DNA from 2 places in the Thermoanaerobacter sp. CM-CNRG TB177 genome. Region 2 is predicted to be linked to the other one. Evidence: riboswitches for the same ligand, from Rfam matches in the RefSeq annotation. Region 2 holds a riboswitch; the other holds the start of a gene.
The links. A riboswitch is a leader RNA that binds a small molecule or an ion and turns the genes downstream of it on or off. The one in region 2 is predicted to bind S-adenosylmethionine.

Region 1 (5,587 bases), on a different contig from region 2:
ATTATCTCTTGATATGGTGCTTAATAAAAATGCTCAAGGGAATGACTTTTTAGGATGGGTAAGTCTTCCCAAAGATTATGATAAATCAGAGTTTGAACGCATTAAAAAAGCAGCAGAGAAGATTCAATCAGATTCTGATGTGCTTGTAGTTATAGGTATAGGTGGGTCTTATTTAGGGGCAAGAGCGGCAATTGAAATGCTTTCTCATTCCTTCTATAATTTATTGCCAAAAGGTAAGAGGAATACGCCGGAGATTTATTTTGCTGGAAACAGCATAAGTTCTACGTATTTAAGTGATTTACTTGAACTTATAGAAAGCAAAGATGTTTCTATAAATGTAATATCTAAATCTGGCACTACCACAGAGCCTGCGATAGCTTTTAGGGTTTTTAGAGATTTCCTTGAGAAAAAATACGGAAAAGAAGGGGCTAAATCAAGAATATACGTTACAACAGATAGAGCGAAAGGAGCTTTAAAAAAATTAGCTGATGAAGAAGGATATGAAACATTTGTGATTCCTGATGATGTTGGAGGAAGATACTCAGTTTTGACAGCAGTAGGCCTTTTGCCAATAGCAGTGGCAGGCATTAGTATAGACGATATGATGCAGGGTGCTTACGATGCTTCAACAGTCTATACCAAAGACAACCTTAATGAAAATATAAGCATGCAGTATGCAATTTTGAGAAATATTTTGTACAGAAAAGGCAAAGCTATAGAAATACTTGTAAATTATGAGCCAAAGCTTCACTATTTCTCTGAATGGTGGAAACAGCTTTTTGGAGAAAGTGAAGGTAAAGACAATAAGGGAATTTATCCTGCTTCAGTAGATTTTACGACAGATTTACACTCAATGGGGCAGTTTATACAAGAGGGAAGCAGAAATATTTTTGAAACAGTTTTAAATGTTGAAAAACCTGTTAAAGATATAGTTATAAATGAAGACAAGGACAATATAGATGGGCTTAACTTTTTAGCAGGAAAAACTATAGATTTTGTCAATAAAAAGGCTTTTGAAGGTACATTATTGGCTCATACAGATGGGAATGTTCCTAACCTTGTAGTAAATATCCCTGAAATATCAGCTTACTATTTTGGCAATCTGGTCTACTTCTTTGAAATGGCTTGTGCTATAAGCGGATATATAAATGGGGTTAATCCATTTGACCAACCAGGAGTAGAGGCTTACAAGAAAAACATGTTTGCACTTTTAGGAAAACCAGGATATGAAAAAGAAAAAGAATTGTTAGAAAAAAGATTGGGAAAATAAATTAAAGGCCGGGCAATTGCGCGGCCTTTTTAAATAGGGGTTGACTTATTTTTTGTGTACATTAAATCGTAGTATTCTTTTAACATTCTATTAGCTGAGAAAGCTTCATAAGTCGTCCTTATACTTTCTCTCATCATATTTTCCCATTTCGCTTTATCGTTGTAGTAGGTTGGAACTACTTTATTTAAAAGGACGTCATAAAGTGCTTCAAGGTCGTGTTTGTCTAATTCTTCTATATTGTCAGACTCAAAACCATCTCCAAATTGCCAGCCATTTACTCCGTCTATACAAGCTTCTGGCCACCATCCATCTAAAATGCTTAAATTTAGTACTCCGTTCATGGCGGCTTTCATGCCGGAGGTACCACTGGCCTCCATTGGTCTTCTTGGATTGTTTAACCACACATCAGCGCCTCGAGTAAGCATTTTTCCTATTGTCATGTCGTAATCTTCTAAGAATACTACGCTTTCAGGATATTTCTTTGTCATCTCTATTAATTTTGTGACAATTTTTTTACCCACATCATCTAGTGGATGACCTTTTCCTGAGAACACCATTTGTATTTTTTTAGACCTTAGATAATTACCTATGACTTCGTCATTTGTAAATATAAGGTCGCTTCTTTTGTAAGGAGCAGCTCTCCTTGAAAAACCTATCAAAAGTTTATCAGCGTCTAATTTGACTCCTGTCCTTTGATATACAAAATCAATTAATTCTTGTTTTAAAATATTATGAGTTTCTAAAAGTCCTTCACCTTTGTTGTAGGCTTCTATTATTCTTTTATCTACCCAAGTGTTTCTATCAATTCCGTTTGTTATTGAAATTATAGGAGCCTTGTTGTCAACATGTTCCCACATTTTGTTTGCAGTTTGACCGTGAAGTTTTGAGACACCGTTTGCAATGCGAGAAAGTCTCAAACCTGCGACTGTCATATTAAAAGGAACGCCACCAATTTGGGCCATTTGCTCAATTGAAAGGCCATTGTTTGCACCCATATACATAAGAAGTTCTAAATCGTGAGATTCGTTTCCTTCCTTAACAGGGGTATGGGTTGTAAATACTACTTCTTCCCTTGTGGCTTTCCATGCTTCTTCAAAACTCATATTTTGATTTTCCATTTTTTCTCTTATAAGCTCAATGGCTGCTAATACTGCATGCCCTTCGTTAAAATGATAAACATCAACATCAATTCCCAAAGCTCTTAAAGCTCTTACTCCGCCAATGCCTAATACTATTTCCTGTGCAACTCTTTCTTCACCAAACCATCCATAAAGTTGACCTGTTATCCATCTGTCCCCATTTTCTGGTATATCTGTGTCAAGCAAATACAGAGGAGCATTGTCAAAGTTGTCTATCAACCATACTTTGCAATACACATTTCTATTTCTTATTTTTACTTTTACCTTTACTCCAGTGTCCTTTAAAAAGTCGTACTTACGTGTGTAATTGCGATAGGCATCATAGGGGTATCCGTCTTCACCGATATGTTGTTCTGTATAACCTTGTTTCCACAGTATGCCTATTCCTACTAAAGGCATACCTAATTCTTTTGCGGCTTTTAGATGGTCTCCTGCTAAGATTCCAAGACCACCAGCATATAGTTTAAAATCTGATTGTAAGCCGTATTCCATGCAGAAATAGGCTACTCTTGGTAATTTTTCGTTATTCATATTAAACCTCCTCATTTTTCAAGTGTTAAGTATATTATAATATTAAAAAATCTATTATGCAAGGGTTTGCACAAAGATTAAAAAAGAAAAAAGTGTTGAATTTGCTCTAATAATTTCTGTCTCAAAGTGCAGGCCATTCAGTAAATGCCATAATATAAATAATTGCCAGTGTTGTAAAAAGAATTTTTAAGTTCATTTGAAAGCATAAAAAATTTTCGTATTGACAGGGGAATTAAACCATAGTATTATATAGCTTAAATAGTTTAACAAGTTAATACTTTAAATCTCTTATCAAGAGTGGTGGAGGGACTGGCCCGATGAAACCCGGCAACCGGCATTTTATATGCGTCTTGGTGCCAATTCCAGCAGCGTTTCGCTGAAAGATGAGAGAGTTTTGGTGTCTCTTCTTTTGGCGAAGAGACTTTTTTATTTTTAAAAATGGAGGCGATGTAGATGTTGAAAAATGAAAATTTGTGTACTAAACTTAAGAAAAGGAAGTTTGTTGTGACAGCAGAAATTTCTACGCCAAAAGGGGTAGATATAACGAAAACTATTGAAGAAGCGAGAAAATTAAAAGGCATTGTAGATGCCTTAAATATAACGGACTGTCCTATGGCGAATATGCGGATGAGTCCTATAGCAGTCGCTCACCTTTTACAAGACCACTTAAACATTGAAGCTATTTTTCATTTGACCTGTAGAGACAGAAATCTGATAGGCCTTCAGTCAGAGCTCTTAGGAGCTTATGCGTTAAGTGTGAGAAACATACTAGCCTTGACAGGAGATGACCCTTCCCGTGGAGATACTCCTCAGGCTAAAGGGGTGTATGATGTGGATTCTGTTGGGCTTTTAAAGATTATCAGTGCTTTTAATAGAGGTTATGATTACAATGGAAATAAATTAGATTCCCCAACAGAATTTTGCGCCGGTACGACTGCAAATCCAAATGATTTAAGGGATGAAGCACTAGAGAAGCTTAAAGTTAAGATAGAGGCAGGGGTAGAATTTATTCAAACACAACCGGTTTATGATGAGGAAATTTTATTTAAGTTTATTGAAAAGATTAAAAATTTCAATGTACCACTTTTGATAGGCATATTACCTCTTAAAAGCTATAAAATGGCAGTCAATTTAAATGAAAAAGTGCCAGGTATAGATATTCCAGAAAAAGTTTTAGAAAGGCTAAAGGATGGAGGAAGAGAAGAGGGAATAAACATAGCTGTAGAGTTTATAAAGCGGATACGCAGTGAAGTTGCAGGAATTCACATTATGCCTTTAGGGAGTACAAATGTTGTGTTAGAAATAATTTCAAGAGTCGATGATTTAGTCTGTGATTTTGCAGAAAATAACGTACAGATGAATTAAATGGAGGTTAAAAATGTTAGACATTTTTAAAGAACTTTCAAATAGAGTGATTGTTTTTGATGGAGCAATGGGGACACAACTTCAAGAGAGGGGTTTAAAAACTGGAGAGTGTCCCGAATATATGAATATAACCCATCCAGAAGTAGTATTTGATATCCACAGGTCCTATATAGAAGCAGGAGCGGATGTGATTGAGACAAATACCTTTGGCGCTAACAGAATAAAATTAGCAAAATATGGACTGGAAAATGAGGTTTTCAATATTGTCACTCAGGCTGTCAAAATTGCCAAAGAAGCTTCCAAAGATAAACCTGTGGCACTTTCTATAGGACCTATTGGAGAACTTTTGACCCCTTATGGAGACATGACTTTTGACGAAGCTTATGATGTTTTTAAAGAAGTAGTTATAGCTGCAGAAAGAGCGGGAGCAGATATTGTTTTAATTGAAACAATGTCAGATATGCTGGAGGCAAAAGCTGCCATTCTTGCTGCTAAAGAGAATTCAAGCATGAAAGTTATATGTACAATGACTTTTCAAGAAGATGGAAGGACTCTCATGGGGTCAGACCCTATAACTGTAGTAGTTAGTTTACAAGGGTTAGGATTGGATGCCATTGGCGTTAACTGCTCGACAGGTCCCGATAAAATGGTAAGTGTAGTGGAAAAAATGTCTCAAGTTTCTCGCATACCTATTATTGCACAACCTAATGCAGGTATGCCTGTCATTCGCGACGGCAAAACAGTTTACGACTTAAAACCAGAAGAATTTGCTAGTTTCTTTCCTTCTCTTGTTGAAAAAGGCGCTTCTATAGTGGGAGGGTGCTGCGGTACTACTCCTCACTATATAAAACTTGTTAAAAAAGCTGTAAAAGATTTAAAGCCAAAAGTCAAAGTCAACAAATTTACAGCTGTAGCTTCCAATACAAAAACAGTTTTCATAGGTGAAAATTATCTTTTAAGGGTTATAGGGGAACGTATAAATCCTACTGGAAAAAAGAAGTTAAGTGAGGCTTTTTTGGCGGGAAATGTGAGTTTAGCAGTAGAGGAAGCTATAAAACAGCAAAAATGCGGAGCGGAAATATTGGATGTAAATGTGGGAGTTCCTGGGGTAAACGAAGAAGAATTACTTCCTAAAGTAGTTTCTGAAATACAAAATGTGGTAGACATTCCTCTTCAAATAGATAGCACTAATATTAAAGCTGTAGAAAAAGCTATAAGAATTTTAAGAGGTAGACCCATAATCAACTCTGTAAGTGCAAAAGAGGAAAGTTTAAAAGAAGTG
Region 2 (5,587 bases):
CGACAGCACCTTTATATGTTTCCTCAATGAATTTTTTAACTTCTGGAGAATTTAAGGCTTCGGCTAACTTCTTAAGTTCAGGCCTAGATTCATCGCCTTTGCGGACCACCAGTACATTGACATAAGGGGAATTTGCTGATTCGATAAAGAGAGCATCCTTAGTGGGTATAAGTCCAGCTTCCAAGGCGTAGTTGGTGTTTATTACCGCTGCGTCTACATCTGACAGTACCCTTGGCAGAGTAGCGGCTTCCAGCTCGGAAATCTTAATTTTTTTAGGATTTTCGACAATGTCATTTACTGTTGCTTTAATACCTGCATCTGGTTTTAATTTTATTACTCCAGCTGATTGCAGCAGTAGCAAAGCTCTTCCGCCATTGGTAGCGTCGTTGGGTATGGCAATGGTAGCGCCTTCTTTTAACTCACTGAGGTTTTTGATTTTTTGGGAGTATATACCCATGGGTTCGATATGAACTTTAGCAATATATGTTAAATCAAGATTATGCTCCTTTGAGAAATCTTCAAGATAAGGGATGTGCTGGAAATAGTTAGCATCTAATTCTTTTTCAGCTAGCTTTAGGTTGGGTTGCACGTAATCTGTGAACTCTACAATCTCTAGAGTAATTCCCTCTTTTTCGAGGAGGGGTTTTACGACGTTTAAAATTTGGGCGTGGGGCACTGGAGTAGCTCCTACTTTGATGGTTGTTTTTGATACGCCCTGGTTTTGGGTTTGTTTGTCGGAAGTGGGTCCTTGTTTTGTTCCGCATCCCGCAATAAAAATTGTTAGAAGGCTCAGTAATAAAAGTGTAGTTAAGAACTTTTTCACATCAATCTCCTCCTTTATTAAAAAAGTAAAATTTACCGATTTTTTGACAGCTGTTTTACTAGTACATCTCCTATGAGTTGAATTAGCTGTACCATAGCTACCAAAATTGCTACGGTATAAAGCATAATGTCGAGCATAAATCGCTGATATCCATATCTTACTGCTAAATCTCCTAGCCCACCACCTCCTATAACACCTGCCATGGCAGAATATCCCACTAAATTTATAGTAGTTATGGTAATCCCTGCGGCTATTGAAGGTAAAGCCTCGGGGACTAGCACCTTGGTTATGATTTGAAGGGGTGAAGCTCCCATAGACTGGGCTGCTTCAATGATACCGCGGTCTACCTCTCTTAATGCTGTTTCGGTAAGCCTTCCCATAAAGGGAATAGCCGCTACCGAAAGGGGAACAATCGCTGCGGTGGTCCCTATAGCTTTCCCTACAAGCAATCGTGTAAAAGGTATAAGCACGATTAAAAGTATTACAAAAGGCACAGAGCGAAAAATATTTACAATAGTGCCTAGTATTTTGTTTAAAAGTTCGTTTTGCAGTATCTGATTCCTGTCGGTTACCATCAGCAGGATTCCGAGGGGTACCCCGAAAATCGTTGCTATGAACGTTGATACCACTACCATGTATATAGTTTGCCACGTTCCGACCAGCAATAAGTTTATAGTTTCAGACATTTTCAATCACCTCCACATCGAGTCCCAGCTTTTTTAGATATTCCAGGGCATCATCTGTTCGATTGTTTTTTCCTCGGAGTTCAACCACGAGAGTACCGTAGGGAGTGCCTTGGATGTGGTCAATGTTTCCGTAAAGTATGTTGGTGTCAACGTCAAATTTTCTTACAATATTGGATATAATGGGCTTTGCTGTAATTTCTCCCAAAAAGCCAATTTTAACAATCTTGCCTTCCAAGTACCCGTGAGACAGATTTTTAATCCTATCTTTTAGTTCTTTAGGAATTTCTGATAAAGTTATAGATTTCAAAAAATTGCGAGCGGTTTCTGTCTGAGGTTTTTTAAATATTTCGAGAAGAGGACCCTGTTCCACCACACGGCTTTTTTCAATGACTGCCACTTTGTTACAAATTTGTTTAATGACATTCATTTCGTGAGTTATCAGCACTATGGTAATTCCCAGCTGCCTATTGATATCCTTTAAAAGGTTCAAAATAGAAAGAGTTGTTTCCGGGTCCAGTGCTGAAGTTGGTTCATCACACAGCAGAACCTTTGGATCATTTGCTAAGGCTCGTGCTATGCCTACCCGCTGTTTTTGACCGCCTGAAAGCTGAGAAGGATAGTTGTCAGACTTGTCGGAAAGCCCTACTAGCTCCAGAAGATTATCTACTTTTTTATCGATTGTCCTTTTGTCCAGGCCGGCAATTTCTAAAGGGAAAGCTACATTGCCTCTGACAGTTCTGGATGATAACAGATTAAAATGCTGGAATATCATGCCTATTTTTTTCCGCATTTCTTTTAATTCAGAGGGAGAAAGCCGAGTCATTTCAACACCATCTATTTCTATCGAGCCGGAAGTGGGCTTTTCAAGCATGTTTATGCAACGCAGAAGAGTACTTTTGCCTGCGCCGCTAAGGCCTATAATTCCAAAAATATCACCTTTTTCTATGTTGAGGTTGACATTTTCCAGCGCTTTGACATTTCCTGAACTTGAGTGGTAAATTTTTGTGAGATTTCTGATACGGATCAAAGAAAGCCCTCCTTTTCCAAAATAAAAATAAAAAACCCTCTTCTGACAGCGCGAAGAGGTTTTTGAAATCCTCTTATCTGCCAGAACTCAACGTTCTGCAGGAATTAGCACCGTGCAGCCGGAAGTATAAAACTTTCGGCCACCGGTTGCCGGGTTTCATCGGGCCAGTCCCTCCACCTGCTCTCGATAAGAGTTTTTATATTATTATTCACTTTAAACAATTTAATTAGAATATTAGCATTGTCCTGGACTTTTGTCAATAGGTCAAAAAATCATGGTGTAAGTGCAAATTTTTTGTAAAAATCAAAAATCAAAGAAAGAGATTGCCTCTTATGAACGATAATCTGAATAGCATTATACTACGATTTGAATTAGATTTCAATAATGATATAATGGAAATATTTAGACATATGCCAGAAGAATAAATTGTGAAAAAGAAAGTAGCAGTAGACCATTAGGATGGACTTTTTTCTGTTATTGTTTGTTATAATTTTAATAAGCACAACAAAAATTCCAATACAATTATTTCCAAGGAAATAGGCAAAGGAGGAGTAACATGAGGACATTTATTGGGATCGAGTTAGGTGAAAAAGCTACAGATGAATTATCGAGATTTCAGGAGGTACTGAAAAATTATACGATAAAAGGAAGATGGACTCATAAAGATAATTTCCATATAACTTTAAAGTTTTTAGGAGAAGTCGAGGCGGAAAGCATAACCGAAATAGAAGATGCTGTTAAAGTTGCTGCAAAAAGTATTAACCCCTTTTATATAAAATTTGATAAAGTAGGTTTTTTTAAAGGTAATAAAGACATGAGAGTATTGTGGGTAGGTACAGAAGAAAATCCTTTTCTTAATAAATTGCATGACAATATAGATGAGGAATTGCATAAAATTGGATTTAAAAAAGATGAGAGAAAATTTACTTCCCACATTACCATTGCCAGAGATATACGTTTAAACATTGGAATAGAAGAAGTAAATAATCTTTTTGAAAAACAAAAGAAAAATGATATTTTGGTCGATACAGTTTTTTTGTATGAGAGTGTTATACAAGAAAATAGAAGAAAATATATTCCTATATTTAGTGTGCCTTTAAGATAAGAAGTAAGATGCTTAAAAAGCATCTTACTCTGGATTTACATAAAGGGTTTTTTGGTTTGTGTATATTACAAAGCCCGGTTTTGCACCAGAAGGTTTTTTTACATATTTTTTTAAGGTATAATCAACGGGTACATTTGAAGAATGTTTCGCTTTGCTATATTTAGCGGCTAATTTTGCAGCTTCTATAAGTGTTGCTTCAGGAACTGGTTTGTTATTTGTCTTGATTATGACGTGGGACCCTGGTATGTCTTTTGTATGAAGCCATATATCGTTAGGATTTGCGAATTTTAACGTTAGATAATCGTTTTGAGTGTTATTTTTTCCTATATATATGTCAAACCCGTCTGAGGATACTACATGCAATGGTTGAGAAAGAGTTTGTCGTGATATTTTTTTCTTTTGTTGCTTATGTATATACCCTTGTTCAAATAGTTCATTTTTTATTTCTTCTATTTCTGATGGCAATGTACAGTTTTCCAGGTTCACTAATTGACCCTCTAAATAAGTTATTTCCTCGAGAGTATCGGATATTTGTTTTTCTATTATTTTATTGGCATTTTTTAACTTGCTGTATTTTTTAAAGTATCTTTGGGCATTTTCTGAAGGGGAATATTTTTTGTCAATGGGTATTTCAATTTCTTCGCCAGTGTAATAGTTTATAGTTTTCAAGTTTTCCATTCCTTTTTTTAGAAGGTGCATATTTGCTGTTATAAGTTCGCCGTAAAGTCTAAAAGTGTCAGCGTTTTTTGCTTCGTTTAATTCTTGTTGAAGTTTATCTAGTTTGTTATAAAGTTTTTCTAAATTGTTGTTGATGATTTTTCTTAAATCCGAGGACCTTGCTTGCAAATTTATTATATTTGCTTTTTCACTGAAAAATTTACAAGCAGCTTGGTTTACTGTAGGGAAATAAGTTTTTGTAATATATTGAGTCAAATCAACACAAGAAAAGTCAATAACTTCATTTTTCTGAAAAGCAATGCATGGTTTTAAATTTAAGCTTAAAACATCTTCATATATTTTTTTTATGTGTTGATATAGATTTTCGATTTGCTCATTTTCTAATGATTCTACAAATCTGTCAGATACATTACATCTAAAAGCAACTTCTCTTGCTAAAGTGGGACTAAATCCTTGCAAAATATCTACTAGAGTTTTTTCAATTTTTTTTGACTTGTAATTATTAACAGCTTCTTTAAAAGAAGGTAGCGAGAGATTATTTATATTTAACTTTTCCTGCAGTGGTGGGTAGACATATTGCCTCCCAGGTAGTACTTCTCTTACTTTACTCATATCGGAATATATTCTTTTTATGCTATCTATTATCGTTTGATTAGCTTTGTCAATTAATATGATATTGCTGTGTCTTCCCATTATTTCAATAATTAGAGTTTTAATTGTTTGATTTTCTAATTCGTCTTTTGTTTCTATATCAATTTTTACTATCCTGTCAAATTCTACTTGTTTTATATCTATTATCCTACCACCCTGAAGAAATTTTCTCAGAAGCATACAAAACATTGGAGGCTCAGCAGGATTTTCTTTATTTTCTTCTGTAAGATATATTCTTGGATAATTTGCATTAGCAGACAATAGCAGTTTATAGTTTTTGCCTTTGTTTCGTATTATAAAGATTAATTCTTCTTTTTCAGGTTGATATATTTTATCAATTCTTCCGCCAACAATTTCTTCTTTTAATTCTTTTGTTATCGCATGTAAAGTTATGCCGTCTAAAGCCATAGTTATAACCTCCAGATTTTATTGTATATAAAAAGTATACCATGAAATCGAAGGGTTTAATAGGGAAAAATTAATTGTATTGATTTTGGTTGTAACATTTGTTACAATAAAACAAGATGTAAAAATAGGAATTAAAGTTTAATTGCCGTAAGTAGAAAATTGAAAAGCAAGAGAAAGAAAGATAGAGGAGGTGGAAAGTTGAAGTGGTT

Region 1: another riboswitch for S-adenosylmethionine. It lies ahead of I4N53_RS05320 (methylenetetrahydrofolate reductase); the one in region 2 lies ahead of I4N53_RS07855 (methionine ABC transporter ATP-binding protein).

Annotation. Positions count from the first base shown of each region.
Region 1 covers NZ_JAFCAC010000053.1:74,459-80,045, forward strand. Annotated here, with positions in the region: gene I4N53_RS05310 (glucose-6-phosphate isomerase) at 1-1,270, shown strand, start outside; gene glgP (alpha-glucan family phosphorylase) at 1,300-2,940, opposite strand; SAM riboswitch class I at 3,226-3,330, shown strand; gene I4N53_RS05320 (methylenetetrahydrofolate reductase) at 3,394-4,305, shown strand; gene I4N53_RS05325 (homocysteine S-methyltransferase family protein) at 4,319-5,587, shown strand, end outside.
Region 2 covers NZ_JAFCAC010000065.1:52,760-58,346, reverse strand. Annotated here, with positions in the region: gene I4N53_RS07865 (MetQ/NlpA family ABC transporter substrate-binding protein) at 1-823, opposite strand, end outside; gene I4N53_RS07860 (methionine ABC transporter permease) at 856-1,509, opposite strand; gene I4N53_RS07855 (methionine ABC transporter ATP-binding protein) at 1,502-2,536, opposite strand; SAM riboswitch class I at 2,607-2,729, opposite strand; gene thpR (RNA 2',3'-cyclic phosphodiesterase) at 3,093-3,641, shown strand; gene I4N53_RS07845 (NFACT family protein) at 3,666-5,378, opposite strand; gene I4N53_RS07840 (Chromate resistance protein ChrB) at 5,577-5,587, shown strand, end outside.